4 regions of the Bradyrhizobium sp. SZCCHNS1050 genome follow, and region 3 is predicted to be linked to each of the others. Evidence: predicted binding sites of a transcription regulator. Region 3 holds the regulator's gene; each other region holds the start of a gene.
The links. The regulator PhoB, encoded in region 3, activates phosphate uptake and scavenging genes when phosphate is short. The targets are predictions, from matches to a motif close to TGTCATNNANCTGTCAT.
Positions count from the first base shown of each region.

Region 1: a site for PhoB is predicted at 4,247-4,263, ahead of QX094_RS01405 (YbhN family protein). Genes of this name have one in related genera too.
Region 2: a site for PhoB is predicted at 1,587-1,603, ahead of phnF (phosphonate metabolism transcriptional regulator PhnF). Genes of this name have one in related genera too.
Region 4: a site for PhoB is predicted at 2,093-2,109, ahead of ugpB (sn-glycerol-3-phosphate ABC transporter substrate-binding protein UgpB). Genes of this name have one in related genera too.

Region 1 is NZ_JAUETR010000001.1:302,607-310,477, reverse strand. It holds gene QX094_RS01420 (DUF2147 domain-containing protein) at 1-291, shown strand, start outside; gene QX094_RS01415 (DUF3551 domain-containing protein) at 482-748, shown strand; gene QX094_RS01410 (hypothetical protein) at 952-2,898, opposite strand; gene QX094_RS01405 (YbhN family protein) at 3,002-4,093, opposite strand; gene QX094_RS01400 (ferritin-like domain-containing protein) at 4,464-4,970, shown strand; gene QX094_RS01395 (hypothetical protein) at 5,045-5,479, opposite strand; gene QX094_RS01390 (hypothetical protein) at 5,588-6,118, shown strand; gene QX094_RS01385 (YdcF family protein) at 6,208-6,795, shown strand; gene QX094_RS01380 (hypothetical protein) at 6,848-7,183, opposite strand; gene QX094_RS01375 (hypothetical protein) at 7,368-7,613, shown strand.
Region 2 is NZ_JAUETR010000001.1:613,939-621,809, forward strand. It holds gene QX094_RS02795 (carbon-phosphorus lyase complex subunit PhnI) at 1-452, opposite strand, end outside; gene phnH (phosphonate C-P lyase system protein PhnH) at 456-1,067, opposite strand; gene phnG (phosphonate C-P lyase system protein PhnG) at 1,067-1,522, opposite strand; gene phnF (phosphonate metabolism transcriptional regulator PhnF) at 1,642-2,367, shown strand; gene QX094_RS02815 (phosphodiesterase) at 2,403-3,245, opposite strand; gene QX094_RS02820 (ABC transporter ATP-binding protein) at 3,253-4,305, opposite strand; gene QX094_RS02825 (ABC transporter permease) at 4,311-5,096, opposite strand; gene QX094_RS02830 (ABC transporter permease) at 5,101-5,916, opposite strand; gene QX094_RS02835 (ABC transporter substrate-binding protein) at 5,969-6,976, opposite strand; gene phnE (phosphonate ABC transporter, permease protein PhnE) at 7,136-7,871, opposite strand, start outside.
Region 3 is NZ_JAUETR010000001.1:988,163-996,033, forward strand. It holds gene QX094_RS04655 (HoxN/HupN/NixA family nickel/cobalt transporter) at 5-1,126, opposite strand; gene QX094_RS04660 (trypsin-like serine protease) at 1,303-2,619, opposite strand; gene phoB (phosphate regulon transcriptional regulator PhoB) at 2,767-3,474, opposite strand; gene phoU (phosphate signaling complex protein PhoU) at 3,491-4,207, opposite strand; gene pstB (phosphate ABC transporter ATP-binding protein PstB) at 4,238-5,059, opposite strand; gene pstA (phosphate ABC transporter permease PstA) at 5,056-5,937, opposite strand; gene pstC (phosphate ABC transporter permease subunit PstC) at 5,941-6,939, opposite strand; gene pstS (phosphate ABC transporter substrate-binding protein PstS) at 7,037-7,871, opposite strand, start outside.
Region 4 is NZ_JAUETR010000001.1:2,771,274-2,779,144, reverse strand. It holds gene QX094_RS12665 (MarR family transcriptional regulator) at 1-41, opposite strand, end outside; gene QX094_RS12660 (organic hydroperoxide resistance protein) at 211-636, shown strand; gene QX094_RS12655 (CaiB/BaiF CoA-transferase family protein) at 758-1,960, shown strand; gene ugpB (sn-glycerol-3-phosphate ABC transporter substrate-binding protein UgpB) at 2,163-3,482, shown strand; gene ugpA (sn-glycerol-3-phosphate ABC transporter permease UgpA) at 3,533-4,414, shown strand; gene ugpE (sn-glycerol-3-phosphate ABC transporter permease UgpE) at 4,414-5,262, shown strand; gene QX094_RS12635 (sn-glycerol-3-phosphate import ATP-binding protein UgpC) at 5,373-6,452, shown strand; gene QX094_RS12630 (Hsp20 family protein) at 6,587-7,012, shown strand; gene QX094_RS12625 (DUF1150 family protein) at 7,071-7,334, shown strand; gene QX094_RS12620 (GNAT family N-acetyltransferase) at 7,496-7,871, shown strand, end outside.

The DNA of each region.
Region 1 (7,871 bases), 690 kb from region 3:
CGCGAGGGCCTGAAATACGAAGGCGGCAACGTGCTCAATCCGCGCGACGGCAACATCTGGAAGGCCAATATGCGGGTCAGTCCTGACGGGCAGACGCTGATCCTGCACGGCTATCTCGGCATCTCGCTGTTTGGCAAGGACGAGACCTGGACCCGCCTGCCGGATAGCAACATGGCGCAGATCGATCCGGCCATCCTCGCCAAATATCTGCCCTCGCAGGCGACGACGGCAACCGGCCCCGCCACCAAGCAGGCGCCTCCGATGATGAAGAAGCCGGCTGCAGTCAAGTAGACTGCTTCCGAACTGCGACCGTCCTCGCTCCTGGCCGACAAGGGATCGCGATCTCGGACACCGCGTCGGCGAAGAGCTTGATCCAGATCAACCGCGTGGTCGAGGACAAGGTCTCCATGATCATCTGGGCGTTGCTTGCCGGTGATCGTGAGACCATTGGCCGCAGCGGTCGGAATTCGACGAGGGAGCGATGCTGATGCTGCGTTGGATCATCGCGGGGAGCGCGGCCATCTCCATGATCCCGATCGCCGCTGCTCAAACCTATGATTCCAATTATCCTGTCTGCCTACAAAGGTGGGAATGGGGTGGTAGCACCTATGTCGAATGCACCTATACGTCCTGGGACCAGTGTCGAAGGGCAGGCCGGGGCCTCGCGGCCATGTGCGTGAACAACCCATATTGGGTACAAGGACAATCAGGATCGCTTGGCGGTGGTCGGCGTCGATTTGCGCGCTGAGCGTTGGGACGTCGAGGCCGACACGTTCTTTCGAGGCGGCCCGGCTCTCCATCCGCTCCCAACCCACCGTGAGGCCCGCGATCTCGCCGCCCCACAGCCTTTGTTCCTGAGCGCCCGCTCACGGAGGGGCGTCCCGAAAGACGGTGTGCGGAGCGGAGCGCTTCAGGCCGTTCTTCCTCTGCGATCCCTACCCGAATGGCCGACTACTGCCTCACCACGCCCGCCGGCGGCAGCGGCTGGCTGGTGACGTTGGGCTCGGCCGCATCGAGGTTGAGCACTTGCGCCGCGGCCGGAAAGGCGGCGTCGGCCATCGCGGCATGGCCCTCCGCCGTCGGATGCACGGCGCCGCCATAGACCGCGGACAGCACGCCCCAGCTCGCATCGTGGATGTCGGAGGGCTGCATCGCCGCCGGCAGCCCTTGCGGATAGGTCATCGCCGAGAAGTAGCTGTCGTTGGCATCGCGGATCCAGCGCGCGCGCGGCAGATAGGGACGATACTCGCTGGCGCCGCGGCCGCACAGCAGCGGCTCGTTGGCGGCGCTGACGATGTTCGGATCGAAGCTGGCGCCGTCGGCCGAAAAGCATTCGCGGTCGAACGGCGGATCCTGCGTCGAGCGGGCGCAGAAGCCGTGATCGGCAAACGCGGCCTGATGCGCATCGACGAAGGTCATGCGGTCGGCCTGCGGATCGCGGCACAGGACTCCCGCGGTACATTGCGCCAGCCCGCGTAGCGACGGCAGGAACTCGTTCTCGACGAAGCCCGCGACCTTGGCGAGCCGCTGCGGATTGGCATTGAACGATGGGTGGATATCGAAACCGGCCGGACCACCGGGGCAGGGCGTGCCGGGGCCGCTCAGTGCCGGGTTGCCGTACGAAGTGTAGATGACGTGCGAGAGGTCGCCGACCAGCGGCTTCAGCGCCTCGCGTAGCTTGGCAAAACCCTGCGGCAGGTCGCGCGCCAGCTCGCTGCGCGATTCCTCGACCGAGCCGATCACGCCTGAGCGTTTGAACAGCGTGCGTTCGGTCGGCGTATCGACGATGACGTCGGCGACGAGACCGGAGAAGTTGATGTCGTTGGCGCCGATCGACAGCAGAATTAGATCGAGCTTGCGGTCCGGCTGGCGACGCTTGGCCGCGGTCAGCGCCTCGCGCAGCTCGCCGAGCTGGCCGTTGACGCTGCCGGCGCAGGTGGTCGCGGCGCGGCCCGGCGTGCATTCGCGCGCGCGCTGGCTGCCGAAGAGGCCGTCGGCGATGGTGGCGCCGGTGCAGGCGAGCGGCAGGTAGGTGACCGCGACGTGCGGATAGCGCACCGCGAGCGCCAGCGCCGTCCGGGTCTGGTAGCTGTAGAGCGAGCGATGGCAGGCGGCGTTGAGCCAGACCGCGCTGTGCTTCTGCCAGTTCTGCAGCGTGTCCGGCGCCTCGCAGGCGCGGCCGCCTCTGAAGCCGGCCCGGCTCGGCCGATAATATTGCGCCGTCGGACCGCCGAGATAGGAGCGGAAGCAGAAGCCCTCGTCGGCGAGCGCGATCGGGCGGTCCGGGTTGCCCTCGCCGGAGGCGATGCTGTCGCCGAGGCCGGCGATCAGGACGTCGCGGACCTGGATTCCCGTCGACACCTGCTGCGTGCCTTCCGGGCTGGCGACATCGACGGATGCGACGGTCTGGCGGCCGTAGCGGACGCGCAGGTTGACCGGTTCGGCGCAGTCGAATGTCGAGGTCTGCGGCCCGTCGCCGTCGTCGAACGACCACGCGCAGGTGGCGCCGACCGGGACCGGGCCGGTCAGGCGCACCGTGACCGGATGGTCGATCGGCGTGAGATAGCTTTCCTTGACGTTGTCGCGCGTGCACGGCTCGTTGATGCGGCCGGCGAGGTCGATGCAGAGCCGGTTGACGACGTTCCGGGCCCAGCCGCGGCCGTCGCTCTGCACCGCCAACGCCTGCTCGGCGGCGAGGATGGAGCGGTCGCGCGTGCTCTCGGTATGCAGCAGGAAGTCGCGCTCCTCCCGGAAGAGACGGAAGCGGTTGCGCACCTCCCAGCTGATCTGCAGCGGCGCTGCGCCGAACTGCGCGGCCGCCTCGGTGGCGGCGAGAGGGGCGAGCAGGCCGGCCAGGACGCAGGCGGCGAGCAGCGGACGAAGGGGCATTCGGGTCATGCGCAAGGATTCACGTCAGCGATGGGGCGGAAATAAGAGGATCGCACGCGAGTTCAACCGGTCGAGGGTCGAACCGTCGCGTCATCCGCGAGACGATTGCTGCTCAGCGCTGGGAGTGGCGCTTGATGCGCTGGGGAACCGCGGCGGGCGCCGTGGCCGCGGCGCGCTTGGCGGCGACCTCGTCCTCGCAGGCTGAGTTCAGCCGGCGCCGCTCCTGCCACGGCTTCACGACGTTCAGCCAGAGTTCCCTGATGCCCATGATGGAGATCGCCGTCGCGAACGGGATCACGAAATACAGCACGCGGAAAACGAGCAGGGTGGCCAGCAACTGCTCGCGGCCGAACTGCGGCAGCGCCACGAGCATCGCGGCATCGAACACGCCGATGCTGCCGGGCGCGTGGCTGGCGAAGCCGAGCAGGGTGGCGAGGATGAACACCACCGACAGCGACAGGAAATCGATCGGCGGAGCGGCGGGGACGAGGAGGTACATCGCCAGCGCGCAGAAGCCGAGGTCGACCACTCCGATCAGGATCTGCACGAGCGTGAGCTGCGCCGAGGGCAGCACCACCTTCCAGCCGTTCTGGCCGAGCTGGCGCCGGTTCTTGCCGGCGGTCAGCCAGCCGAGATAGGCGAAGATCGCCCCGAGGATGCCGATCGCGATCAGCTGGTTCACCGCCGGGGGCAACTGGTCCATCGCGGTGGCGGCGGCCGGATGCAAGGTCATGCCGATGCCGAGTACGAACAGATTGCCGAGCCAGAAGGTCAGGCCTGACAGGAAGCAGATCTTGGCGACGTCGATCGCGGACAGGCCGTAGTCGGAGTAGATCCTGAACCGGATGGCGCCGCCGGTGAACACGGTGGCGCCGATGTTGTGGCCGATCGAATAGCTGGTGAAGGCGCTCATCGCCGCGATGCGATAGGGCACGTGTTTCTTGCCAATTGTTCGCAGTGCAAAATAGTCATAGAAGGTCAGCGTGCAGAACGCGCCGACCACACACAAGGCCGCGAGGGCGATGTGACCGGGCGGGATTTCGGTGAGCGCGGTCAGGATGACGCCGGCATCGACGCCCTTCAGCGTGCGCACGAGTGTCGTGATCGCGAAGGCGATGATCGCAAGGCTCGCTGCAATCCCCAGCCGCTTCCAGCCGATCCATTTCTTGAAGCCACGCCCAAGCGTGGTCAGCAGGCGCTGCATTCATCCTCCCGGCGGGGCGGTACTAGATCTTGGAAAAGAGGCGAAACCATTGATCGATAGGCGGGCAATTCGTGACAGCTTGTTCCTTATGCTAAAATGCGCGCCTTGTGCAGTCCTTGACACAGCTCAGCTCCGACCCATGCGGCGCAGGTCTGTCACACTCCGGTCACATAGCTGGTGGCCCGTCCGCCTCAATTCGGTCCAACTGGTCGCCCGCGCGGTTCACGAGAACCCTCGTCCCTGCGACCGGTTCGGCAGGGGCGGCACGCCGGAACAACCGCCGTAGCCGCCGGTTAGCGCACAGCGAACATGGCGACGATCGGTCAGGGGAGGGACCTGCCATGTTCCGAACCGAGAGGACGTGAAACAAATGGGACTGTTCACCAAGGACATCAAGACGATGAACGATCTGTTCGTTCATCAGCTGCAGGACATCTATTACGCCGAGAACCAGCTCGTCAAAGCGCTGCCGAAGATGGCGGACAAGGCGACGGATCAGAAGCTCAAGCAGGGCTTTCTGACCCATCTCGATGAGACGAAGACGCATGTGACGCGTCTCGAACAGGTGTTCAAGATGCACGGCATCGCGGCCAAGGCGGTCGACTGTCCGGCGATCGACGGCATCATCGAGGAGGCCGACGAGGTCGCCGGCGAGGTCGACGACAAGGCGGTGCTGGACGCAGCGCTGATCAACGCCGCCCAGGCGGCCGAGCACTACGAGATCACCCGCTATGGCAGCCTGATCGCCTGGGCCAAGCAACTCGGCCGCAGCGACTGTGCCGCCGTCCTGCAGAAGACGCTCGACGAGGAGAAGGCGACCGACATGAAGCTGACCAAGCTCGCCGAGACCAGCGTCAATCTGCGCGCCGCGAGCTGATCGCGTCACCTGCCGATGAGACAAAACGCCGCGCGGACATCCCGCGCGGCGTCGTCGCATCCGGATGCCACGCGTCAGCTCTTACGCAACGCGAAATTGGCGCCGCAGAACGCCATCAGGGCGCCGAGGCAGAGCGCGGCGAGGCCGGCCAGCACACCCGAGGCCGACGGCACCGGGCTCGGGCCGGAGATCGCCTGGCCGATGCCGGCCAGCATCAGCACGCCGACCACGACCAGGAAGTTGCGCATCCGCTGCGGGATCTCGCCCGATACCGCGCTGTGCATGATGTTGGCGATGAAATAGCCCGAGGAGAAGCCGACGGTGGCGATCAGCCACCAGGCGATCGCCGATCCCGCCGGCATGAAGGCGCCGCTCTCGGTCTGCCACAGGCCGCCGAGATCGAGGCCGTAGCGGGCGCCGAGCATGTGCACCGCCAGCGCCAGCAGCACGCCGGCGGCCATCGCCCCGGCCAGGATCAGGTGGCGCGGAAAATAGATCGTTTCGCTCATGCTCCGTTTGTAGGATAAGGCGCGCGCCACACGCAACAGGACCGATCCATTTCCCAGGACATCACCACAGAAGGCCATGACGCGATCCGCTACGCCTACAAGGCGTCGTTGATCGGGGCCGCGCAGCAGTTCGAGCTCACGGGGCAGGGCCTGTCGTGGCGGTTCGCCGGCCGCACCGGCCTGTGGCCTTACGCCGACATCGCCGCGATCCGGCTGTCCTACCGACCGGTGTCGATGCAGGCGAGGCGTTTTCGGGCCGACATCACCCATCGCGATGGCCGCCGCCTCAGCATCATCTCCGTCTCGTGGCAGACGGCGGCCCTGATGGCGCCGCAGAGCGAGGCCTATGGTGCTTTCATCCTCGGCCTGCATGCGCGGCTCGCCTTCAGCGGCAGCAACGCGCGGCTGACTGCGGGCCTCGGCCGCTTCACCTACGGCGCGGCGCTCGCCGCGATTGCGCTGCTCGCCGTGGCGATGGCCGGGCTTCTGGTGCGCGCGCTCGTCATCGCCGAATGGTCGGGCGCGTTGTTCCTGATCGGCTTCGCCGCGCTGTTCGCCTGGTATGTCGGCGGCTTCATCACCCGCAACAGGCCGCGCAGCTACACGTTCACGGAGATTCCGGCCGCGCTGCTGCCGTGATCACGCAACCTCATCGCCGGTCACCGAATGTGATCATGCAGATTTCGCGCGCCATGCCAGACTGAGCGAGTCGCCTTCGGAGAGGACCGATGCAGGATCGCGCGCTGCGCAGACCGGATGACGCCGAGATCGCCGCGGTCAACGCGCGGCATTTCGCCGATACGCCGCTGCGGCCGGCCGATCTCCTGTTCGTGTTCGGGACCCGCGTCGACGAGGAGCTGCGTGCCGAGACGGCGGTGAAGCTGTGGCAGCAAGGCTACTTCCGCCACGCCATCGTCAGCGGTGGGATCACGCCGGGCGCTGATCTTTCGGAGTGTACGCTGATCAAGGCCGCCATGGTGGGGCGCGGCATTCCGGCCGAGCGCATCCTCGAAGAGCACCACGCCACGAATACCGGCGAGAACGTCGCGTTCGCTCTGCCGGTGATCGACGCCGCGCTCGGCCTCGCCAATGTCGGCAGCGTGATCTGCCTCGGCAACAGCTGGACCGCTCGGCGCTACGCGATGACCCTGCAGCGCCACTGGCCCGAAGTCGAGAAGATGCTGCTGACGGTCGATAGCTTCGGCGTACCGCGGCAGTTGTGGCACACCCATCCGGAGTTCCGCCGCCGCGTGCTCAGCGAATGGGACAAGATCGCGCCGTACAAGGCGAAGGGCTTCATCGCGGAGTGGCCGTGACGGGGTCACTCGCGGAATGCTAACGCGCATTGCGAAGCAGAAGCCTCTCGTGTCAGGAGCGCACGCGGATGGAGGCATAAGCCTCATCGGTCCAGCCAAACTCGCGTACGCAAACTATGTCGCAACCTTCCAGCTTGGCGATCGCAGTCGCTTCGACCGTAAAGTCTTCGCCCGCAAGTAACGTTGGACCGCGAGGAGCTGGAATTTTCCTCAGCGTGTGAGAAATCGCGCGGCTGGTCACGACCCCATCAGGGAATTTCAGGACAACGGCATATCTGCGCACTTGAGGGTTCGCAGAGAATTGCTTGGCCAGCTTCGGGCCAATGGCCTTCTTTATGGACGGAGTATCAGCCGCAACGTCATAGATAATAGCGGGCTTTAGTGGCATCTTGTCTCGTGCCAGATAGCACCAATTTGCGTCCCATCCGTATCATGCCACTGGTCGAATGTCGCGTTTGAATCTTATGGGGGGTCTTCGGGCGGCGACGAGGATGTCCGCTCGCGGGCTTGATCGGGAGTCGTCGTTTTGGGGACGGTGCCTTCGACCCGTTGGGTAATTCGTCAGCCTAGGCATGTTGAAAAACGAAGCAGGCATATCAATGCGTACCGCCCGACCACGCGATGATGCTCTCGACGAGAACGATACCGATAACAAGCTCATTGGGGTTTACAGCAGCGCTGCCGAGGCGGATGCCGCAAGAAAGCGCAAGCTTCAATTCGAGGGCTTTCGCGACTATCCCGATTGTTTCGTTGTCGACGAATATGTAGTCGATAGGGACGCTTGGAGCGAAGGGTTCGTCACCGGTGCCGCCGGCTGAGTGAGTCCGTGGGGTGGGCAAAGACGTCGTGTGGCGCAAGCCACGCGATGTTGTGCCCACCAAGCAACTTTTCGCGCAAGACGGTGGACACGGCGCGTTCAGATAGCACGGACAAACAGGCTGTCTCGGACGCGCCTTTGCCCACCCTACGCACTGTGGTGTTTGTCGCGAACCAAGTTCAATGACTCAATTTTTTGATGCAGATCGGTTGGCCATTGGGGACAGGAGTGCAATCCCAATCCGGACCAAATCCGGTAT
Region 2 (7,871 bases), 370 kb from region 3:
GGCGCATTCGGCGCCTCGGCACGGGCCGGCGGCTCCGGCTCGGCGGCGGCCGCCAACTGCGGATCGAGCAGCCGATGCGTATAGTCGAAGGTCGGCCCGAGCACCTGGCCGCCCGGAATGTCCTTGAAGGTCGACGAGACGCGCCGCTGCACCCGCATCGCACCGGTGTCGACCGGCTCGGTCGCACCGAAGCGCGGCAGGGTCGCGCGGAAGGCACGCACCAGGAAGATCGCCTCGATCAGATCACCGCGTGCCTGCTTGATTGCGAGCGACGCGAGCTCGCGGTCGTACAGCGAGCCCTCGGCCATCACGCGATCGACGGCAAGCCCCAACTGCTCGGAGATCTGCGCCAGCGAAAGTTCGGGCACATCGCGATCACCCCGGCGTTCATGCGCCAGCAGCCGGTGCGCGTTCTCGATGGCGCGCTCGCCACCCTTGACGGCAACATACATGCCTCACTCTCCTGCGGAAACGAGTCGGGTCGTTCGCGAGATGGCGACGATGGACGAGCCATCGACCAGCACCACATCGACACCACGCGGAAACAGCTTCTCATTGATCGACAGCCGCTCGAACAGATCGGCGGGCGCGACCGTTGCACGGAACGATGTCGCCCCGTCGATGCCTGGACCGCGCAGCTTGAACGCCGGCCCCTCGGACAAGCTCGGCACCTGCAGGATCAGCGTCGTCGAGCGATCAGGGTATTCAGCACTGCCGAGCGCGAATGAATTCAGATCAGGCAGCGCTTCGGGGTCCGCCGCCACCGCAAAGCAGGCGAGCGCGGCATCGGCGACGATCGGCGCCCCGGTGTGAAACTTGAGCCAGGCGCCGACCTCGGGCGTGCCGGCGAGCGGCGCATCGAGCCAGATCGGCGTATCGTGATCGAACAAGGTCAACGCGATCGCGGCAGCACCAGGCATCAACGACGACGGCCGGCCGACATCGCCCTCGACCTGCCGCACATTGCCCGGACGCGCCATGGCCTCCATGACGGTACGGAAGGTCGATTGCGCGGACAGGACATTGTCGGCGAAACCAGGCTGCAGATCGGAAGCGGCAGCAGCCATCAGCCTTCTCCTCGCACCATCGTATAGAAATCGACACGCGTGGCCGCAGCCTCCTCCGCTCGATGCTCCCGCGATGCGCGCATCAGCTCCTGCAGCGGCGCGACCACCTGAGTCTCGATCGATCGCGCATGGCTCGACGACTGGATCATCGCGTCACACAGCGCCATCAGACGCGCCTTGCCGGCGTCTCGTCCGAGCACATAGCCGAACCCGACCTCGCCGCTCTCCAGCCGTACCGCGGCGCGCGACACCGTCGCTTCGCCGACATTGAACGGCGCACCATCACCGCCGATCCGGCCCCGCAGCATCACGAGACCATTCTCCGCCGGACGCAGGTCGCGATACTCAGGCAGCGCCAGTCCGTCGAGCCTGGCGCGGATGTCCGCATGCGAGGCATGCGCCAATACCCGCATCGCCGTCCTGCGCCGGTCCTGCATCGCGGTCTCGCCTTCCATCTTCACCCCGAACTTGCTATCGCGAAGTTGTCTATGTTAATAGACAACTTCGTAACGAAGCGCCATGACTGTTTGATGACATGGGCGTGATTTTCAGGTCGTGCAGCGGAGAACCGCAGATGAGCATGCAGGGCGCCGACTCGGGCGTGGCACTGTGGCGCCGGGTGGCCGACGGCATCGAGCGCGACATCGCCGACGGCCGCTTCGCGGCCGGCACCCGCCTGCCCGGCGAGACCGAGATCGCCGAAACCTACCGCGTCAACCGTCATACGGTGCGTCGCGCGCTCGCGACCTTGGCCGAGCGCGGCCTCGTGCGCGCCGAGCGCGGCAGCGGCACTTATGTCGAAGCGCCTCGTCTGTCATATCCCCTGAGATCGCGAACCAGGTTCTCCGAGATCGTGGGCGCCGGCGGGCGCGAGCCGCGCGGACAGTTGATCGCAGCGTCCGAAGAGTCGGCGACGCGCGAACTCGCGCACGCGCTCCGACTGAAGACGGGGGCGCCGCTGGTCCGAATCGAGGCACTGCGTCTTGCCGACAAGACCCCCATCTGCGTCAGCACGTCCTGGCTGTCGTCCGAGCGATTTCCCGAGGCCGGCCACATCTTCGCATCGCTCCGCTCGATGACGGCGCTGCTTGCGCATTACGGCATTCGCGACTATCGCCGCGGCGCGACCAGGATCACGGCGGCCATCGCCGACGCGAGCGACGCCGCACGGCTCGACCTCGCGCTGGGCCGTCCGGTGCTGGTGGTCGACAGCACCGACATCGATGCCGATGGGACGCCGCTGGTCAGCAAGCGCTCGCGCTTCGCGGCGGAGCGCGTGACGTTCGAGGTCGAGAGCTAGACCAGACCCCGCCGCCTCGCTTCGTTCTTGCGCCCTCAGTCGATGAGCGTGCCGTCCTGATTGAAGAACGGATGCGGCCCGTCGAAATCCCCGATCGGCACCTGATGCGTGACGACCGTTCCAAATCCCGGTCCTGGAAACCAGGCATGAAGGTGAAAGGCCGGTGGCTCGATCCGGAAGGATGGCGGACGAAGCTCGGCCAGGTCGAGCGCGACGGCATGGTTCGGTGCCGGGCAGATCGTGCAGGGGATGCCCGCAAACCGGGTCAGCGTCGCGCGATGAACGTGACCGCACCCGATCAGTTGCACCCGCGGATGGCGCGTGAGGACGGCCGCGAGATCGTCGGCGTTGCGCAGGTTCTGCCGGTCCATGTGCCAGATGCCAGTGGCGAACGGCGGGTGGTGCAGAAACAGCAGGGCCGGCCTTTCGCTGGATCCGGACAGCGCGGCGTCGAGCCATTGCAGACTCGCTTCATCGAGCTCGCCATGCGGATGGCCGGGCACGCTGGAATCGAGCAGAAGCAGATCGAGATCGGCCAACTCTACGCACCGGTTCAGCGGACTGGTGGGTTGACCATGCAGAGCGCCCGGAAACGCCGCGCGCATCAGCTCGCGTGAATCGTGATTGCCGGGCACGGCGACGAATGGAGTTTCGAGCTCGGCGAGAAGATCCTTGAGATGATCGTACTCGGCCGGCGACGGCGTATCGACGAGATCGCCCGAGATCACCACCAGATCGAGCTTCGGCTCGAACCGGTTGAGCTCCGTGATGCAACGGGTCAACGCGCGCGCCGTATCGACGCGGCGGTAGGCGAGCCGGCCGGGCGCCTTGATGTGCAGGTCGGATATCTGGGCGATGACGACGGGGCTCTTGGTCATCAGCAGATCAGCCTTTCTCCGGCAACAGCCGAATGGAGTCCGTTGCAATCCGCAGGCCGATCCGCTCTCCCGCAGCGACCCTGATCGAATTCGGCGCGTCCACGGTCAGTGCAATTGAGGCGGCGTCGCGGACGATGATCCGCTGCCGGTCGCCGACAAAGCGGACGCTGTCGACGACGCCAGTCAGACTCGATGCCGCGGCATCGACGATCCCGATCGTTTCCGGCCGAACCATCGCCACCGCCAGGTTACGTGGACCGGGATCGGCGATCGGCTGCCGACCTCCCGGCAGAACGAGCTGGGCTCCGTCGATCGGCGCCTCGATGATGTTGGCCGCGCCGACGAACTCCGCGACGAATCGATCGGCGGGCGAGAAATAGATCTCGCGCGGCGTCCCGATCTGCGCGATGGCGCCCTTGCGCATCACGACGATGCGGTCGCCGAGCTCCATGGCTTCGGCCTGGTCATGCGTGACGTAGATCGCCGTGATGCCGAGCGTGCGCAACAAGCCGTTGAGCTCGCCGCGCAGGCGCTCTCGCAAGGCCGCATCGAGCGCGGTGAGCGGCTCGTCGAGCAGCAGCACGCTCGGCCGTATCGCGACCGCGCGCGCCAGCGCGACGCGCTGGCGCTGGCCGCCCGAGAGCTGATCGATTCGCCGATCTTCGAGGCCGGCGAGGTTGGTCAACGTGACCAGCTCTGCGACCCGCGCGGCGCGCTCCGGCTTGGGCACGCCGCGGATCTTGAGCCCGTAGCCGATATTGTCCGCGACGGTCATGTTGGGGAACAGCGCGTAGGATTGAAACACCATGCCGACATTGCGCTTCTCGATCGGCTGCCTCGTCAGATCCTTGCCGCCGAACAGCACGCGCCCGCCCGCATCGGGTGTTTCGAGCCCGGCCACGATCCGCAGCAGCGTGGTCTTGCCGCAGCCGGACGGCCCCAAAAGCACCAGCGTCTCGCTCTGCGCGATGTCGAGCGTGGCGCGCGCAAGCGCGCAGGTCCCATCGGCAAAGGTCTTGCCGCAATTCTCCACCTTGAGGGCGGCTCCATGCCGGGTCATCGTGCTCACCTCAGGCTTCCTCTCTCGCCGATCCATTGCATGGCCACCAGCAGCGGGATGATCATGACGAAGAAGATCAGCGTGTAGGCGGACGCGACCTCGAGCCGCATCGATGCGTAGCTATCGGCAAGGCCGACCGGCAGTGTCTTGGTCAGCGGCGTATGCAACATCCAGGTCAGGTTGAATTCTCCGAGGGATAGCGTCACCACCATGAGGCTGCCCGCCAGGATCCCCGGCGCGGCATTAGGAACGATGACATCGATGAAGCGGCGCCATGGCGCGGCTCCGACCGATGCGGCACCTTCGTCGAGCGACTTCACGTCGATCGTCGAGAACACCGCCATGACGGACCGCACCATGAATGGCATCGTAAAGTTCACATGGCCGGCGAGGATGAACAGCCATGAGCGGCGGAAGCTTCCCGCCCCGCCATAGGTGAGCAACAGCGCGAGCGCGATGGCGAGCCCGGGAATCGCGAGCGGCAAGGTGATGATTTCCTCGACCAGCCGCGCCAGCCGTCCGCCGCGAACGTACAGCGCATAGGCAGCGGGAACACCGACCACGAGCGTGACCGCCAGCGTGCCCAGCGCGATCAGGATCGATGCCATGATCGTGCCCGCGTAGAGCTCCCAGACCTGGGCCACCCACTGCAGCGTCACGCCGGACTGAATGCCGCGGAAGTAGTTGACGGTCACGCCCGCGGCGATCGAAAGGCCGGCCGGCACGGCCAGGAAGGCGGCGACCAGCAGTGTGAACAGCAGTTGAAGGATGAAGATGGCCCTGTCGCGCACGTGCCTACCCTGCCGCTGCCACCGAGCTGCCGGCGAAGGAGCGCGCCAATGCGAGCATCAGCCAGGTCATCAGGCCAAGGCCGACCGAGAGCGCCGCCGAGGTGGCCAGGTTTCCGGCCAGCGTGAATTCCGTGTAGATCAGCATGGGCAACACGTCGATGTTCGTGGCCAAGGTGAATGCCGTTCCGAACGCGCCCATCGCCGTCGCGAACGCGATCGCGCCGGATGCGATCAGCGCCGGCGTCAGGGCCGGCAGGATCACGTCGCGCAGCACGGCCCAGGGGCCGGCACCGAGCGAGCGCGCGGCCTCCTCCAGCCCCGGGTCCAGCTTCTGCGCGGCAGCCATGATCGTGAGGATCACCCGCGGAATCGAGAAATAGAGATAGCCGAGGAACAGCCCGTAGATCGAATAGGCGAATACGAGCTTGTCGCCGGTGAGCCGGGACGAGACCTCGCCGATCAGCCCCTGACGGCCAGCCAGAAGGATGATCATGAAGCCGACCACAACGCCCGGAAAAGCGAGCGGAAACGTCAGGATCGCAACCAGGATCGCGCGGCCCGGAAACCGGTGACGCTGCAGAAACAGGCCGGCGATCGTCGCGATGATCAGGGTCGCGATCGTGGTGGCCGCCGCCAGCGCCAGCGTGTTGAGGAGAGTCGTGCGGTAGCGCGGTTCGAGAATGATCGCGAGATATTCGGTCAGACCGTGCGGTCCCTCAGCGCCGGTCGCGAGCAGCCTCGCCATCGGCAACAGGAAGAATGCCGCGGTGACGGCTGCCAGGGGCAGCAGGCAGAGCCGGACGAAGGATTTGTGCGACATGTGATCAAGTGCACCTCCGCCGGATCGTCTCCGGCGGAGGCGCGGTGCTCCTTCAGCGGACTTCGGACAGATAGCGATCGACGAAGCCCTTCTGCGCAGCTTCCATATCGCCCCAGTTCACGCTCTTGGCGCGGGCGTAGTCGCTGTCCGGCAGGAACTTGTTCTTCACCGAGTCCGGCAGCTCGATCGGGCGCGCCGGACGCAGATAGGCATTGGTCCAGATCGCCTGGCCCTTGTCGGAGAGCAGATAGTCGATCACCTTCTTCGCCTTGTCCTTGTCGGGCGCGTTCTTCACAAGGCCGACGACATAGGGAAAGACCACCGAGCCTTCGCAGGGAATCACGAACTCGAAATTGCCCTTCTCGGTATATTTCGCGCGGTAGGCGTTGAAGTCGTAGTCGAACAAGATCGGGATCTCGCCCGAGACGACACGCGCATAGGACGTCTGCTTCGGCACGATCGGATCGTTCTTGCGCAGATCCTTGAAGAACGTAAGGGCTGGCTCGAAATTGGCCTGCGAACCGCCGAGCGCGAGGTTGACGGCAACCGCGCCGACATAGCCGACGGCCGCAGAGCTCGGATCGAGGTAGCCCACCATGCCCTTGTAGTCGGGTTTGAGCAGGTCCTTCCAGCAGGCCGGAACGGGCTTGCCGCCGAGCGCGTCCTTGTTCACGAACAGACCGAGCGTGCCGGAGTGGATCGTGGTCCAGTAGCCGTCCGCATCCTTCAGGCCGGCGGGGACCTGATCCCAGTTTGCGGGCTTGTAGGCCTCCAGCGCGTCCTGCGTCTTCGCCTTCATGCCGAAGGTGACGCCGAAATAGCCGATGTCGCCGACCGGATTGCTCTTCTCGGCGAGGATCTGCGCCAGCGCCTGGCCGGAGTTCTTGTTGTCGTGTGGAATGTCGTAGCCGAGATCGGTCTTGATCGCCTTGAGCATCGAGGCCCAGTCGGCCCATTCCGGCGGGCAGTTGTAGCAGATGACGTCCGCGGCTTTGGCCGGCTGCCATGATGCGGCAACACATAGCGCGAGCAGCGCGAGAACGAGGCGAGTAAGCTTCATGAAGACGGACTCCGTATGTCCTGGCATGGCAGCCAGTTCCGGAGCTTCCCCTAAAGGCGGCACATGAAGGATTTGCGACAGTCGGTGCAGCACACACAGCCGGCACTGCATCCTGATCGTTCGTAGGCGAACGATCGCAACCTTCGGATGCCGCGTTGTTCAAGCAATGGCGCGGCGGCCGATGATCGCAAAGCGCAGCTTGCCTGAGATCCAGTCGATCACAGCCACCGCCACGAGGATCATCAGGATCAGGAACGACACCTTCTGCCATTCCAGCACGCGGATCTGCTCCGCCAGCTGCAGCCCGATGCCTCCCGCGCCGACGATGCCGATGATCGTCGCCGAGCGCGTGTTGGATTCGATGAAGTAGAGCACCTGGCCGGCAATCACGGGAAGAACCTGCGGCAGAAGGCCGAAGCGGATCTCATGCAGCGGGCTGCCGCCGGCAGCGCGAACGCCCTCGACCTGCCGCCGGTCGGCGCTCTCCATCGCCTCCGAGAACAGCTTGCCGAGCGCTCCGAAATCCGAGACCGCAATCGCCAGCACTCCGGCGAACGGCCCGAGGCCGACGACATTGATCCAGACCAGCGCCCAGATCAGTGTGTCGACGCCACGAATGGTGTCGAACAGGCGACGCACCGGAAAACGGAAGATCGCCGACGGGATGATATTCCTGGCTGCAAGCAGGCTGACCGGAAGAGCGAACACGGCCGCCAAGGTGGTGCCGAGCACCGCGATCGAGAGCGTCTCGCCGAGCGCCTTGAGATAAATCGGAAGCGATGAGCCGGGATCCGGCGGCAGCATCATCCGCGCGATCCAGCCGAGCTGGCCGAGGCCGGACAGCATCCGCGACGGCGAGAAGTCGAGATCGACCAGACCGAAGACGAAGATCGCC
Region 3 (7,871 bases):
GCTCCTAGCCCGTCTTAAGCGTTCCGCTTCGTATCACCGGCGGGTTTAGCGCCCCCGCATGAACACTGGCAAGCGCTTCCCCGGGCATAGCCTCGGAACCGCGCTGGCTGCGACCGAGCAGCATGGCGATCGCCCAGATCAGTCCGAACAGGCCAATCGCGACGATCCCGAGATTGGCGACATCGTCGCCCAGCGCGGTGGCGACCCTCGTCCATCCCCCGGTCAGGCCAAGCCGCGGCGCCAACAGCGTGATCGCCTCGAAGCCGCCGATCACCAGCGCGATCGCGACAGAGGCGCCGGTGATCACGAGGTTATAGCGCAGCTTGCGTGCGGGATCGGTCAGCGCCCAGCGATAGGCGCCGACCATCAGCATGCTGTCGGCGGTGTCGACGGTGGCCATCGCCGCCGCGAACAGCGCCGGAAACACCAGCACGTGCGCAAGACTCGCGCCGCGCGCGGCCTCGGTTGCCGACAGGCTAAGAAGCCCGATCTCGCTCGCAGTGTCGAAGCCGAGACCGAACAGGAAACCGAGCGGATACATGTGCCAGGCGCGTCCCACCAGGCGGAGCACCGGGCGCAGCAGGCGGATGAGGATGCCCCGTCCGGAGCTTCCGGCGGTTTCCATCTCGGACTGCGGCTGTGCGGCGCGGCGCCAGAGGTTCACGAACAGAATGAGGTTCGCCAACGCGATCAGCAGCAGGAAGCCGGCCGACACCGACGTGCCGATGACGCCGCCGATCGCCCTGATCGCGCTCTCTTCATCCAGGAGGTCGGCGCCGGCGATGAGGCTCACGACGATGGTGGCGATGACGACGACGCTGGAATGGCCGAGCGCAAAATACAGGCCGGCGGCGCGCGGGGCGCTACCGTCCTGCACCAGCTTCCGCACGACGTTGTCGATCGCCGCGATGTGATCCGCATCGACCGCATGGCGCAGTCCGAGCAGCCAGGCCAGCATCGCGGTGCCGACGATGGCGGGCCGGTCGGCGTAGAGCGCGAACGCCCAGGCCCAGGCGAGCGCGTTGGCGGCGACCAGCCCGCCGACGAGCGCAACGTTGCGGCCGGGCTGCGATCGCCACCACAGCAGCCGAGGGGCACGAGGATGATCAATTTGAACAATCGTCATACTCGGACTATAGCAAGAGCCAGGCCAGTTCGGTAAAGCCCCCCGCTGCAGGCAAAAACTGCAGGAAAACGTGGGCGGCCCTTCCCGGATTGCCCTCTCGCTTGGCAACCCGCTATCCAGTCACGCACAGATCATGACCAGCGGCGGGACATCTTCTTCTCTCGCCCCTCCTTCGCTCACCGCATCGAGGCACTCTGTGCCGTGATCTCGCGCCGCACGACCGCCTCGAACTGGCTCGCGGGGGCGGCGAACATCAGCCGGGTCTCCTCGTGGAACGCCGAGAAGATGCCGACCACGGCCGGCTGTCCGCCGACGTCGGCCATGATGGGGGAGCCCGAATAGCCGAAATTGGCGAGGCAATGCACCGTCAGCAGCATCTCGTCCTTGGTCATGCCGGCGCTGCAATTGCGCTGGCCGGTCGGCGAATAGCGCCGCTCCTGGCCATAGCCGATCTCGGAGATGGTTCCGGCCGTGGTCGCAGCCTGCAATTCCTCGCGCGTCAGCGCCCTGACCTCAACCGGCTTCGACGGCAGCGCGTCCTTCAGCACGATCAGTGCCCAATCGGCGGGCGAGCGGTCGAGCGACCATCTGTCGTGCCGGGTCGGGACGAAATCGGGCGCCACGATCAGCTTGTCGGCGACCGACGATGCCGCCGGCGTGCCCCTGTTCATGCCGGCCAGGAAGCGGACGTTGCCGGGGCTGACCTGCGCCACGCCGTTGAACACGCAATGCGCCGCGGTGAGCACGACGCGCGGCGCGACCAGCGTGCCGGTGCACCAGCCGCCGGTCGAGTATTGCGCGACGGTGACGACGCCGATCGACGACGCCGGCCACGAGGTGGGATCGACGACCTCGCCGATGTGGCGGTCGAGCCCGAGCAGTTGCTCCGGACGCGGAGCGGCGATGCCGGCCTCCGCCGATTCCGGCTTCGGCCGCCAGGCCGCAATGGCACTCTGGGCCTGGACGCGCTGCGGCTCGGTCAACTTGACCCGCTGCACGTCGCGGCCGGCCGATCGCACGCCGCTACGGCCCGCCATCACCAGCCAGGCATAGCCCTGCACGACGTCCTGTTTCACACCGCGGCCGTCGAGCAGCATCAGGCCGAGCATGTATTGCGACTGGGCGAAGCCCTGCGCCGCGGCGCGGCTGAACCAGCGGCCGGCTTCGCCGTAATTGCTCGCAACACCTTCGCCGTTGACGTAGGCGATGCCGAGATAGTGTTGCGCGACAGCGAGCCCCTGATCGGCGGCCTTGCGGTACCACGCCAGCGCCTCGGCGGGGTTGCGCGGTTGGCCCCAGCCGAAGGCGTGCATGAAGCCGACGTCGAACTGCGCCCGCGCATCGCCCTTGGCGGCCAGCGGCAGCAGCCGTCGCATCGCCGCCGCATGCTGCCCGTTGCCTGCCGCCGCGACCGCGTCTTCGAGCTCGGCGGCCGTGGCGCCCGCCGCGCCGCCGAGCAGCACGGCAAGAGATATGATGATGGTCTTGATCAAGGGCGTCCGCTGGGACCGAAACATCGTGACGGGCCACGAAGCAGACACGATCAAGACGGCGGCGGCGTGGCGGAAAGCGGACCGCGATCTCCTCAATCGGGCCGCCTCGCGTCTCACACCTGCTGCGTCCTCACGCCCGATCGCCCCTTACACCTGCTCGCTCTTGGCGAAGCGATCATCGAGCGCATAACCGGCGCCGCGCACGGTGCGGATCGGGTCCTGCTCGCGGCCGGGATTGAGCAGCTTGCGCAGGCGGCCGATATGGACGTCGACGGTGCGCTCGTCGATGTAGATGTCGCGGCCCCAGACACTGTCGAGCAGCTGCTCGCGGCTGAACACGCGGCCGGGATGCTCCAGGAAGAACTCGAGCAGGCGGTATTCGGTCGGACCGAGATCGATCGGCCGCCCCGAGCGCGCCACGCGGCGTTTCTCGCGGTCGAGCTCGATGTCGCCATAGGACAGCACGGTCGCCAGCCGCTCCGGACTCGCCCGCCGCAGCAGGCCTTTCACCCGCGCCAGAAGCTCCGGCACCGAGAACGGCTTGACGATGTAGTCGTCGGCGCCGGTCGCGAGGCCGCGCACGCGCTCGCTCTCCTCCCCGCGTGCGGTGAGCATGATGATCGGCAACTGCCGGGTCTCGGTCCGCGCCCGCAGGCGGCGGCACAGCTCGATGCCGGACAGGCCCGGCAGCATCCAGTCGAGCACGACGAGATCGGGAACACGCTCCTTCAGGCGCGTGTCGGCTTCGTCGCCGCGCGCCACGGTCTCGACCTCGTAGCCTTCGGCCTCGAGGTTGTAGCGCAGCAGCGTCGTCAGCGCCTCCTCGTCCTCCACCACCAGAATTCGGGCGCCCATGTCTGAACCGTCTCTCTCAGTTGCCGGGGATCGTCGATGCGAAGCTCGTCATGTCGCCCTTCGGGCGCTTGTCCATGATCTGCTGGCCTTCGATCATATAGAACACCGTCTCGGCGATGTTGGTCGCGTGATCGCCGATGCGCTCGATATTCTTGGCGCAGAACATCAGGTGGATGCAGAACGAGATGTTGCGCGGATCCTCCATCATGTAGGTCAGGAGCTCGCGGAACAGCGAGGTGCAGATGGCATCGACTTCCTCATCGCCCTTCCACACCGTCATCGCCGCCGGCAAATCGTGCGCGGCATAGGCGTCCAGCACCGTCTTGACCTGCGACTGCACGAGATCGGTCATGTGCTCGAGCCCGCGGATCAGCTTCAGCGGATGGAAGTCGCTCTCCAGCGCCGCGACGCGCTTGCCGATGTTCTTGGCGAGATCGCCGATACGCTCCAGATCGGTCGCCACGCGCATCGCGCCGACGATCTCACGCAGGTCGACCGCCATCGGCTGTCGCCGGGCGATGGTAAGAACGGCGCGCTCCTCGATGATGCGTTGCAGCTTGTCGACCTCGGCGTCGGTGGCGACCACCTTCTGGCCGAGCGCGATGTCGCGCCGCACCAGCGCATCGACGGAATCGACGATCAGCCGCTCCGCGAGGCCGCCCATCTCCGATACCAGACGGGTGAGGTCCTGCAGATCGCTGTCGAACGCCTTGGCGGTATGTTCACTGGCCATGATGATCTCCTGAAGACAATGTCGTCGGCGTCAGCCGAACCGGCCGGTGATATAATCCTGGGTCCGCCGATCGCTCGGCGAGGTGAAGATCTTGCTGGTGTCGTCGAACTCGATCAGCTCCCCGAGATACATGAAGGCGGTCTTGTCGGAGACGCGCGCCGCCTGCTGCATGTTATGCGTCACGATGGCGATCGTATAGTTTTCGGCGAGTTCCTGGATCAGCTCCTCGACCTTGGCGGTCGAGATCGGATCGAGCGCCGAGCACGGCTCGTCGAACAGGATCACCTCCGGCCGGACCGCCACGGTACGCGCGATGCACAGCCGCTGCTGCTGGCCGCCGGACAGCGACAGGCCCGAGGCGTTGAGCTTGTCCTTGACCTCGTTCCACAGCGCGCCGCCGCGCAGCGCCTTCTCGACCCGGTCGTCCATCTCCGACTTGGAGATCTTCTCATAGAGGCGGATGCCGAAGGCGATGTTCTCGTAGATCGTCATCGGGAACGGCGTCGGCTTCTGGAATACCATGCCGACCCGGGCACGCAGCAGGTTCAGATCGAGCTTGGGATCGAGGATGTTGGTGTTGTCGAGCATCAGCTGCCCGGTCGCCCGCTGCCCCGGATAGAGATCGTACATCCGGTTGAAGATGCGCAGCAGCGTGGACTTGCCGCAGCCGGACGGGCCGATGAACGCGGTGACGCGGTTGGTGCCCAGCGACAGGTTGATGTTCTTCAGCGCGTGATGGTCGCCGTAGTAGAAGTTGAGGTTGCGCGCGGTCACCTTGGCCGGCGCATCCGGAAGCGCCTTGCCGTGAAGAGCGTGATTGGGCTGACTGACGGAGACGGACAGTTCGGTCATTTGGTGTTCCTCTCGGCGCCGAGAATGCGTGCACCGATGTTCAGGGCGAGCACGGCCAGAGTGATGAGAAGGGCTCCGCTCCAGGCCAGTTGTTTCCAGTAGGCATAAGGGCTCTGGACGAAATTGTTGATGGTGACGGGCAGGTTCGCCATCGTCTTGGAAAGGTTGAGGCTCCAGAACTGGTTCGACAGCGCGGTGAACAGCAGAGGCGCGGTCTCGCCGGCGACGCGGGCGGTCGCCAGCAGCACGCCGGTGATGAGGCCCGAGCGCGCCGCCCGATAGGCGATGCGGCGGATCACCAGCGAGCGCGGCAGGCCGAGCGCAGACGCCGCCTCGCGCAGCGGGTTGGGCACGAGCAGCAGCATGTCCTCGGTGGTGCGCAGCACCACCGGGATCACGATGACCGCCAATGCAAGGGAACCCGCGAGTGCCGAGAAGCCGCCCATCGGCACCACGACCGCACCATAGATGAACAGGCCGATGATGATCGAGGGCGCCGACAGCAGGATGTCGTTGATGAAGCGGATCACCGAGGTCAGGCGGTCGTTGCGGCCGTATTCGGCGAGATAGGTGCCGGCAAACAGGCCGAGCGGCGCGCCGATGCCGACGCCGATGATCGTCATGATCAAGGAGCCGACGATGGCGTTGCGCAGGCCGCCTTCGCTGGAGCCGGGCGGTGGCGTGTCGGCGGCAAAAACCTGCAGGCTGAGGCCGGCGAGTCCGTTATAGAACAGCGTGAACAGGATCAGCGCCAGCCAGGTGACGCCGAACATCGCGGCGGCAACGCAGAGGCCGCGGATCACGATGTCTCTGCGGCGCCGGCGCGCATAGATCGGATTGACCGGCGCATCGAGTGTAAGCGTGTCAGCGCTGGACATGGCTTATTTTCCCGCCTTGGCTTCGAGCCGCATGAGCATCAGCCGCGCGCTCGCCAGCACGAAGAAGGTGAGCACGAACAGCAGCAGGCCGAGCAGGATCAGGCTCGACTGGTGCAGCCCGTCGCTCTCCTGGAATTCGGAGGCGATGGCGGCCGAGATCGTGGTGCCCGGTGCGAAGATCGAGGATGAGATCCGGAACGAGTTGCCGATGATGAAGGTCACCGCCATCGTTTCGCCGAGCGCACGTCCCAGCGCCAGCATGACGCCGCCGATCACGCCGACACGGGTGTAGGGAATGACGACGCTGCGCACGACCTCCCAGGTGGTGCAGCCGACCCCGTAGGCGGCTTCCTTCAGCACCGGCGGGACCGTCTTGAACACGTCGACCGAGATCGAGGTGATGAACGGCAGCACCATGATCGCCAGGATCAGCGAGGCGTTGAACAGGCTGAGATAGGACGGCGGACCGGCGAAGATGTCCTGCAGCACGGGGATGCCGGCGCAGAGATTGATCATGAACGGCTGGAACGTATAGGCCAGGAACGGCCCCAGCACGAAGAAGCCCCACATGCCGTAGATGATCGAAGGAATGCCGGCGAGCAGCTCGATGGCAAGTCCGATCGGACGGCGCAGCCATTGCGGGCACAGCTCGGTGAGGAAGATCGCAATGCCCAGACCGACCGGAATGGCGATCAGCATCGCGATGAAGGACGTGACCAAGGTGCCGTAGATCGGGCCGAGCGCCCCGAGCACCGGCGGATCGGCCGACGGCGCCCAGCGCCGCGTCCACAGGAATTCGAAGCCATATTCTCTCATGGCCGGCCATGCGCCGACGATGAGCGACAGGATGATGCCGCCCAGGATCAACAGGACGGAGATCGCGGACAGCCGCGTGATCCAATAGAAGGTCACGTCGCCGAGCTTGAAGGCGCTGAGCGCGCGTGCCCGGTCATAGGGGCCGGCAGCAGCCGCGATATCGCTGACTTCGGTCTGAACCGCCATCTCTGCCAATTCTGCCCCCTGTTCCTTGGACACGCCTCAACCCCGGTAGCGCCCCTCCCCCGGAGGCCGGGAGAGGGGGATTTTCGATTCGTCCAGCTCAGCTCTTGATGTCGGCCGACCAGGTCTTCTCGATCAGCTTCACGACGCTGTCGGGCATCGGGATGTAGTCGAGCTCCTCAGCCATCTTGGCGCCCTTCTCGAACGACCACTTGAAGAACTTGATGGCTTCGCCGGACGCCGCCTTGTCGGCCGGCTCCTTGTGCATCAGGATGAAGGTCGCCGCCGTCATCGGCCAGGACTTGTCGCCGGGCTGGTTGGCGAGGATCACGTAGTAGCCCGGGGCCTTGGCCCAGTCGGCATTCGCGGCCGCGGCCTGGAAGGCCTCGACGGTCGGCTGCACGGTCTTGCCGGCCTTGTTGATCATGCCGGTGTAGGTGAGCTTGTTCTGCTTGGCATAGGCGTACTCGACATAGCCGATCGAGTTCTTGGTCTGGCCGATGTTGCCGGACACACCCTCGTTGCCCTTGGCGCCGACACCGACCGGCCACTCGACGGCGGTGTTGAAGCCGATCTTGCTCTTCCAGTCGGCGCTCACCTCGGAGAGGTAGTAGGTGAAGTTGAAGGTCGTGCCCGAACCGTCGGAGCGGCGCACCACGGCAATCGCGTCGGACGGCAGCTTGACGTTGGGGTTCAGCTTCTTGATCGCGGCGTCATCCCACTTGGTGATCTTGCCAAGATAGATGTTGGCGAGCGTCTCGCCGTCCAGCACCATCTCGCCCGGCTTCACGCCCTCGAGGTTGACGACCGGCACGATGCCGCCCATCACCATCGGCCACTGCACCAGGCCGTCCTTCTCGAGCTGCTCGGCCTTGAGCGGCGCATCGGTGGCGCCGAAGGTGACGGTCTTGGCCTGGATCTGCTTGATGCCGCCG
Region 4 (7,871 bases), 1.8 Mb from region 3:
CCGAGCTGGAGCGGCAGGTCTGCCGCGGACTTCTTTCGCATCGAGGTCACCACAGGTCGATCCTATCGGCATCTTGAGCCCGCACGCCTCGGATCGACAACGGGCCCGGCGCACCGATCACGAATTTTCTACCGAACAATTATATTGTGCGCAATCTAATTGTGTGCAATATGGCCCCACTGAATTCGTCCATCCAACCAGGAGACACCCATGTCCGTGAACGTGCTCTACAAGACCAGCGCCAAGGCCACCGGCGGCCGCGACGGCGAAGCCGCTACCCTCGACGGCTCGCTCAAGGTCAAGCTTTCCACCCCGAAGGAGCTCGGCGGCGGCGGCGGTGCCGGCAACAATCCGGAGCAGTTGTTTGCGGCCGGCTACGCAGCCTGCTTCATCGGCGCGATGAAGTTCGTCGGCTCGCAGGGCGGCCCCAAGGTTCCCGCCGACACGTCGGTGACCTCGACGGTCGGCATCGGCCCGCGCTCCGAAGGCGGCTTCGGCATCACCGTCGAGCTCGCAGTGTCGCTGCCCGGACTCGCCAAGGCCGACGCCGAAGCGCTGGTCGCCAAGGCGCACGAGGTGTGCCCCTATTCCAACGCCACGCGCGGCAATGTCGACGTCAAGCTGAGCGTCGTCTGAGCTTCAATTCCGTCATGCGGCAGGACGGCCTCCGTTGTCCTGCCGCATGGCAGCCCCCGTTTGCGCCGCCGCCGCAGCAATGCTTAATGATCGCGAGCTGAAACCAACCTCGCGACATCCGATGACACCCCAATTTGCTCCCGGCGCCATGGCCGGCCTGCGCGTGATCGATCTGACGCGCGTGCTCGGCGGCCCCTATTGCACGCAGATCCTGGCCGATCACGGCGCCGACGTGATCAAGGTCGAGCCGCCGGCCGGCGACGAGGTGCGTGACTGGGGTCCGCCCTTCCACGATGAGGACGCCGCCTATTTCGTCGGGATCAACCGCAACAAGCGCTCGATCGGCCTCGATCTCGCCTCAGAGGGCGGCCGCGCCGTGCTGATGCGGATGCTCGAGACGGCCGACGTGCTGATCGAGAACTTCAAGCCTGGCACCTTGGAGAAATGGGGCATCGGCAGCGACACGCTGCGCGAGACATTCCCCAAGCTGGTGCACTGCCGCATCTGCGGCTTCGGCGCGGATGGCCCGCGCGGCGGCAATCCCGGCTACGACGCGATCATCCAGGCGATGACCGGCATGATCGCGGCGACCGGTTCGCCGCAGAGCGGACCGATGCGGATCGGCGTGCCGCTGGTCGACATCACCACCGGACTCTATGCCGCGATCGGCATCCTGATGGCGCTGTCGGAGCGGCAGCGCTCGGGCATCGGTCAGTTCCTCGAGGTCACGCTGTATGAGACCGGTCTCGCGATCATGCATCCGCATACCGCAAACTACTTCATGCATGGCAAGCCGCCGTCGCTGACCGGCAACGAGCACCCGAACCTCGTTCCGTATGCGATCTTCGCGACCAAGACCGACGATATCTTCATCGGCGTCGGCAATGACGGCACCTTCCGCAAGCTCGCCAAGGAGATCGGCCGCCCCGAACTCGGCACCGATCCGCGCTTCGCCCGCAACAAGGATCGCGTCGCCAATCGCGAGGCGCTGCGCGCCGAGCTTGCCGCCGTGTTCAGCCAGTTCGAGGCGGAGCCGCTGTGCGACCGGCTGCTCGCGGCCGGTCTGCCGGCAGGACCCGTGCAGAAGATCGACCAGGCGCTGACCAATCCGCACACGATCTACCGCGGCGATGTCATCGAGAAGGACTGGTACAAGGGCGTCGCGTCGCCGATCCGGCTCGAACGCACCAAGCCGAGCCTGCGCTCCACCCCGCCGAAGTTCAGTCAGCACGCGCAGGAGGTGCTGACCGAGTTCGGTTACACGCCGAGCGAGATCGAGGCGCTGCTGTCCCAGGGCACGGTGTGCGCCGAGCGCAAGCGCTGAGGCGCCATCAGCCTGTCGTTTCTCACCGTCAGCGCCGGCCGGGGCATCGCCCCGGCGCGGCGCCGTCTCCCGCAAGTCGCTGCGTTCCGCCGCGATGAACGCGCTTTCCGCTGACGATCCAACCGGTTATACATTCACGAAACTGTCATCTCGCGCTGCTACGGCCGCGACGCCGATGACGTTTCACGGGAGGTATTCTTTAATGTCACTTCGCCAATTCTGGACGGCCGCGACTGCGGCAGTCACGCTGGTCCTGAGCGCCGCAGCACCTGCGCATGCCGTGACCGAAATCCAGTGGTGGCATGCGATGACCGGCGCCAACAACGACGTCATCGTCAAGCTCGCCAACGATTTCAACGCCTCGCAGTCCGACTACAAGGTCGTCCCGACCTACAAGGGCAACTACGCCGACACGATGAATGCCGGCATCGCCGCCTTCCGCGCCGGCAATGCGCCCCACATCATGCAGGTGTTCGAGGTCGGCACCGCCACCATGATGGCCGCCACCGGCGCCGTGAAGCCGGTCTACAAGCTGATGCAGGACGCCGGCGAGACGTTCGACCCGAAGAGCTATCTGCCTGCGATCACGGGCTACTACTCGACCTCCAAGGGTGAGATGCTGTCGTTCCCCTTCAACTCGTCCTCCACGGTGATGTGGGTCAATCTCGACGAGCTGAAGAAGGTCAACGCCGAGATCCCGAAGACCTGGCCCGAGCTGTTCGAGACCGCCAAGAAGCTGAAGGCGGCCGGCCATCCGACCTGCGGCTTCTCGGGCTCGTGGGTCACCTGGGTCAATCTCGAGCAGCTCTCCGCCTGGCACAACGTGCCGCTGGCCAGCAAGGCGAACGGTCTCGACGGCTTCGACACCGTGCTGGAGTTCAACGGTCCGCTGCAGGTCAAGCATCTCGAAAACCTGGTCGAGCTGCAGAAGGACAAGACCTACGACTATGCCGGCCGCACCAACACCGGCGAGGGCCGCTTCACCTCGGGCGAATGCCCGATCTACCTGACCTCGTCGGCGTTCTTCGGCAACGTCAAGGCCCAGGCCAAGTTCGCCTTCACCGCCGCGCCGATGCCGTATTATCCGGACGCCAAGGGCGCGCCGCAGAACTCGATCATCGGCGGCGCCTCGCTCTGGGTGATGGGCGGCAAGAGCGCGGACGAATACAAGGGCGTGGCGAAGTTCCTGACCTTCCTCTCGGACACCGATCGTCAGGTCTACATCCACAAGGCCTCGGGCTATCTGCCGATCACCAAGGCGGCCTATGCGAAGGCCAAGGCCGAGGGCTTCTACAAGGATCAGCCCTATCTGGAGACGCCGCTGCTCGAACTGACCAACAAGGAACCGACGGAGAATTCCCGCGGCCTGCGTCTGGGCAACATGGTGCAACTGCGTGACGTCTGGTCGGAGGAAATCGAGCAGGCCCTGGCCGGCAAGAAGACCGCCAAGCAGGCGCTGGACGCCGCCGTCGAGCGCGGCAACCAGATGCTGCGCCAGTTCGAAAAGACGGCCGTGAAGTGAGGCCATGAGCCGGCAGGCCGCCCCGCGGCCTGCCGGTTCGCCGACCGACCATGCAGAAGAACGCCATCTTTCAGTCAAAACTGCTGCCGTTCGTGCTGGTCGCTCCCCAGCTCGCGATCGTGCTGATCTTCTTCTATTGGCCCGCGATCCAGGCCGTCATCCAGTCGTTCCTGCTGCAGGACGCGTTCGGCCTGTCCACGAGCTTCGTCTGGTTCGAGAACTACGCCGACCTGCTCACCCAGCCGGACTATTTCCAGGCCATTCTCCGCACCTTCGGCTTCTCCTTCGCCATCGCGCTCTCGTCGCTGTCGGTCGCACTGCTGCTCGCGGTCATGGCGGATAAGCCGTTGCGTGGCGTCACGCTGTATCGCACGCTGCTGATCTGGCCCTATGCCGTGGCGCCGCCGGTGGTGGGCGTGCTCTGGATCTTCATGCTCCACCCGTCGCTCGGCGTGATCTCGCGCTATCTGCGCGCTGTTGGCATCGACTGGAATCCGCTGCTCGACGGCGACCAGGCGGCGCTGCAGATCATCCTCGCGGCCGCCTGGAAGCAGATCTCCTACAACTTCCTGTTCTTCCTCGCCGGGCTGCAGAGCATCCCCCGGAGCGTGCTCGAGGCCGCCGCGATCGACGGCGCGCGGCCGATGCGGCGGTTCTGGACCGTGACCTTCCCGCTGCTGTCGCCGACCATCTTCTTCCTGCTGGTCATCAACATCGTCTACGCCTTCTTCGAGACCTTCGGCATCATCGACACGATGACCCGCGGCGGTCCTGGCAAATCCACCGAGACGCTGGTCTACAAGGTCTATACCGATGGCCTGCTCGGCGGCAATCTCGGCTCGTCGGCCGCACAATCCGTCGTTCTGATGGTCATCGTCATCGTGCTGACGGCGATCCAGTTCCGCTTCGTCGAGCGCAAGGTGACCTACTGATGGTCGAGCAAGAAGGCATTCGACGCTACGTCGCGCACGCCATCCTGTGGATCGGAATCGCGATCGTCGCGTTCCCGGTCTATCTCGCATTCGTCGCCTCGACGCAGGACAATGCGGTGATCGCCAACGGGCAGATGTCGCTGCTGCCTGGCGGGCACTTCCTGTCGACCTACTATCAGACGATCTTCGTTGGCACGAGCGGCTCGACCCGCGAGCCGGTTGCGACCATGCTTTTGAACTCGCTGGTCATGGCGCTGCTGATCGCCGTCGGCAAGATCGCGATCTCGATCATCTCGGCCTATGCGGTCGTCTACTTCCGCTTCCCGTTCCGCATGGCGATCTTCTGGCTCATCTTCATCACCCTCATGCTGCCGGTCGAGGTGCGCATCTATCCGACCTACAAGATCGTCGCCGACCTCCACATGCTCGACAGTTATGCCGGGCTCGCGCTGCCGCTGATCGCGTCCGCCACCGCCACGCTGCTGTTCCGCCAGTTCTTCATGACGGTGCCGGACGAGCTGCTGGAGGCGTCCCGCATCGACGGCGCCGGGCCGTTCCGCTTCTTCTGGGACACCCTGCTGCCGCTGTCGCGCACCAACATGGCGGCGCTGTTCGTGATCCTGTTCATCCTCGGCTGGAATCAATATCTCTGGCCGCTGCTGATCACGACGCGCGACGACATGCAGACCATCCAGATCGGCATCCGCAAGATGATCACGACGACCGACGCGCTGACGGAGTGGCCGGTCGTCATGGCGACCGCCGTGCTCGCGATGCTGCCGCCGGTGTTCGTCGTCGTCGTCATGCAGCGCCTGTTCGTCAAGGGGCTGGTGGAGACGGAAAAGTGACGAGGGGGCGAATGGCGAATAGGGAATGGCGAATAGGGATATTTGCCCAACAACTCGCTTCGTCCCCTTCCCTATTTGCTACTCCCCATTCGCTATTCGCTAGGTAACCCATGGCCAACGTCACCCTCCGCAACGTCCGCAAGGTCTACCAGGGCGGCTTCGAAGCCATCAAAGGGGTCGATGTCGATGTCGGCGACGGTCAGTTCTGCGTGCTGGTCGGGCCGTCGGGCTGCGGCAAATCCACCCTGCTGCGGATGGTCGCGGGGCTCGAGACGATCACCTCGGGCGAGATCGACATCGGCGGCCGCATCGTCAATGCGATCGAGCCGGCGGATCGCGACATCGCGATGGTGTTCCAGAACTACGCGCTCTATCCGCACATGACCGTCTACAACAACATGGCCTACGGCCTGCGCAATCGCGGCATGGCGGAAAAGGAGATCAGGACGCGGGTCGAGGACGCCGCACGCATCCTCGAGCTCGGCACCATGCTCGAGCGGAAGCCGCGCCAGCTCTCCGGCGGCCAGCGCCAGCGCGTGGCGATGGGCCGCGCCATCGTGCGCCAGCCCAAGGTGTTCCTGTTCGATGAGCCGCTCTCGAACCTCGACGCCAAGCTGCGCATCGCGATGCGGGTCGAGATCCGCAAGCTGCAGCGCCGGCTCAACACCACCGCGATCTACGTCACCCACGACCAGCTCGAGGCGATGACGCTCGCCGACATCTTGGTGGTGATGAACGGCGGGAAGGTCGAGCAGATCGGCAATCCGCTCGAGATCTATCAGCGTCCCGCCACCACCTTCGTCGCATCCTTCATCGGCGCGCCGCCGATGAACCTGATGCCGACCGATGGCGTGCGCGCCCAGCTGCTCGGCGCCGACGCGGTTCCCCAAGAAGCGGGCCAGCTCGGCATCCGGCCTGAGGATTTCCAGCTCGGCGACACCGTTCCGGCGGGCGGGGTCGGGCTCGACCTCCGGGTCGAGGCGATCGAGCATGTCGGCGCCGAGACCTATGTCTACGGCGCACGCCAGGACGCGGGCAGCGATGACCGGCTCTCCGCGACCGCCAACGACATCATCGTGCGGCTGCCGGGTACCGCCGCGCCGGAGATCGGCGCACGGATTCGCGCCGTGGCGCCGCGGGCCAAGCTGCATCTGTTCTCGGCCGACGGCCGTCGGCGGCTGTCCGTTTAAACCCTTCCACAGACAGGCTGTTCCGGCACATTCGGGGTGCTTGAACGCGCCCCGGATCGTGCCCATATTGCTGCTCAAGGGGTGCCGTCAGGGCCCTGATACATCAAAGTCGCTTCGAGAGGACTTTGTAAACCATGTCTCGTGTTCCTTCGCTCTCCAGCCCGTTCCTGCTGGGCTTCGACGAGATCGAGCGCGTGCTCGACCGCGTCGTCAAAGGTGCCGACGGCTATCCGCCCTACAATATCGAGCGGTTCGAACGCACCAATGGCCAGCCCGAGCGTCTGCGGATCACGCTGGCGGTGGCGGGTTTCACCCGCGACCAACTCGATGTCACCATTGAGGAAAACCAGCTCGTCATCCGCGGCCGGCAGCAGGACGACAAGACCAGGCAATACATTCATCGCGGCATCGCCGCGCGCCACTTCCAGCGCACCTTCGTGCTGGCGGAGGGAATGCATGTGCTTGGTGCGGATCTGAAGAACGGGCTGTTGTCGGTCGATCTGGCCAGGCCAGAGCCTGAGCGGATCGTTAAGACAATAGCGATCAATGAACACGAATAATGGTTTGATGGAACGAGTAGCGGACTCGACCGCTTGAGTCTCAGAAGGAGTCGAGACCATGACTGAAGGTAATGTTGCGTCGGAATCCCCCGTCTCCCTGGAGTCGCTGGCGACCTTGGGCGAGGGCCACATCGCTTACGTGAAGCAGATCCGCTCCGAGGACGTACCGGGACTGTTTCCGCAGGCGCCGCACATCGCGCCGGGACTGAAGCTGTTCGCCTTGCATGCCGCCGACGGCACGCCGATCATGCTCACCGACAGCCGCGAAGCCGCGATCGCGAATGCGTGGAGTCACGAACTCCAGGCCGTGAGCGTCCACTGACGCAAAGGCCGAGCCGCAGCGCTGACAGCGACCGCTTCTCGTGAGATTCAACGCTCGTTGAGACGCGATGCTCATGAGGAGCATGCAGCTCAAGGACTGACACGAGGGCGGTCCCCGGAAACGGGGACGGCCCTTTTTTCTGCTCGTAGCGATGGCCGCGCATGACCTTGATGACGACACCCATGAGCCCGGCCGGACTGCATGCAGATCCTGCGCTTGCGGACGCACTGCTCGCGCTCAACAATGCGCATGCCTCCGAGCTGTCGTGGCTCACGCCCGAAACGCTCATGCAGCTGCTCGATCGGGCATGGCTGGCCTGGCGAATTGGCAGGGCCGATGCGTTGATGATCGCGCTCGACCACGCCGCCGTCTACGATAATCCCAATCACCGCTGGTTTCGCGCGCGCTACGATCGGTTCGTCTATGTCGACCGCATCGTGGTGGCGCCGGCCGCCCGCGGCCGGGGCCTGGCGCGGCAGCTCTATGAGGAGCTGATTCGGGAGGCGACCGCGGCGGGCCACGACCGCATCGTCTGCG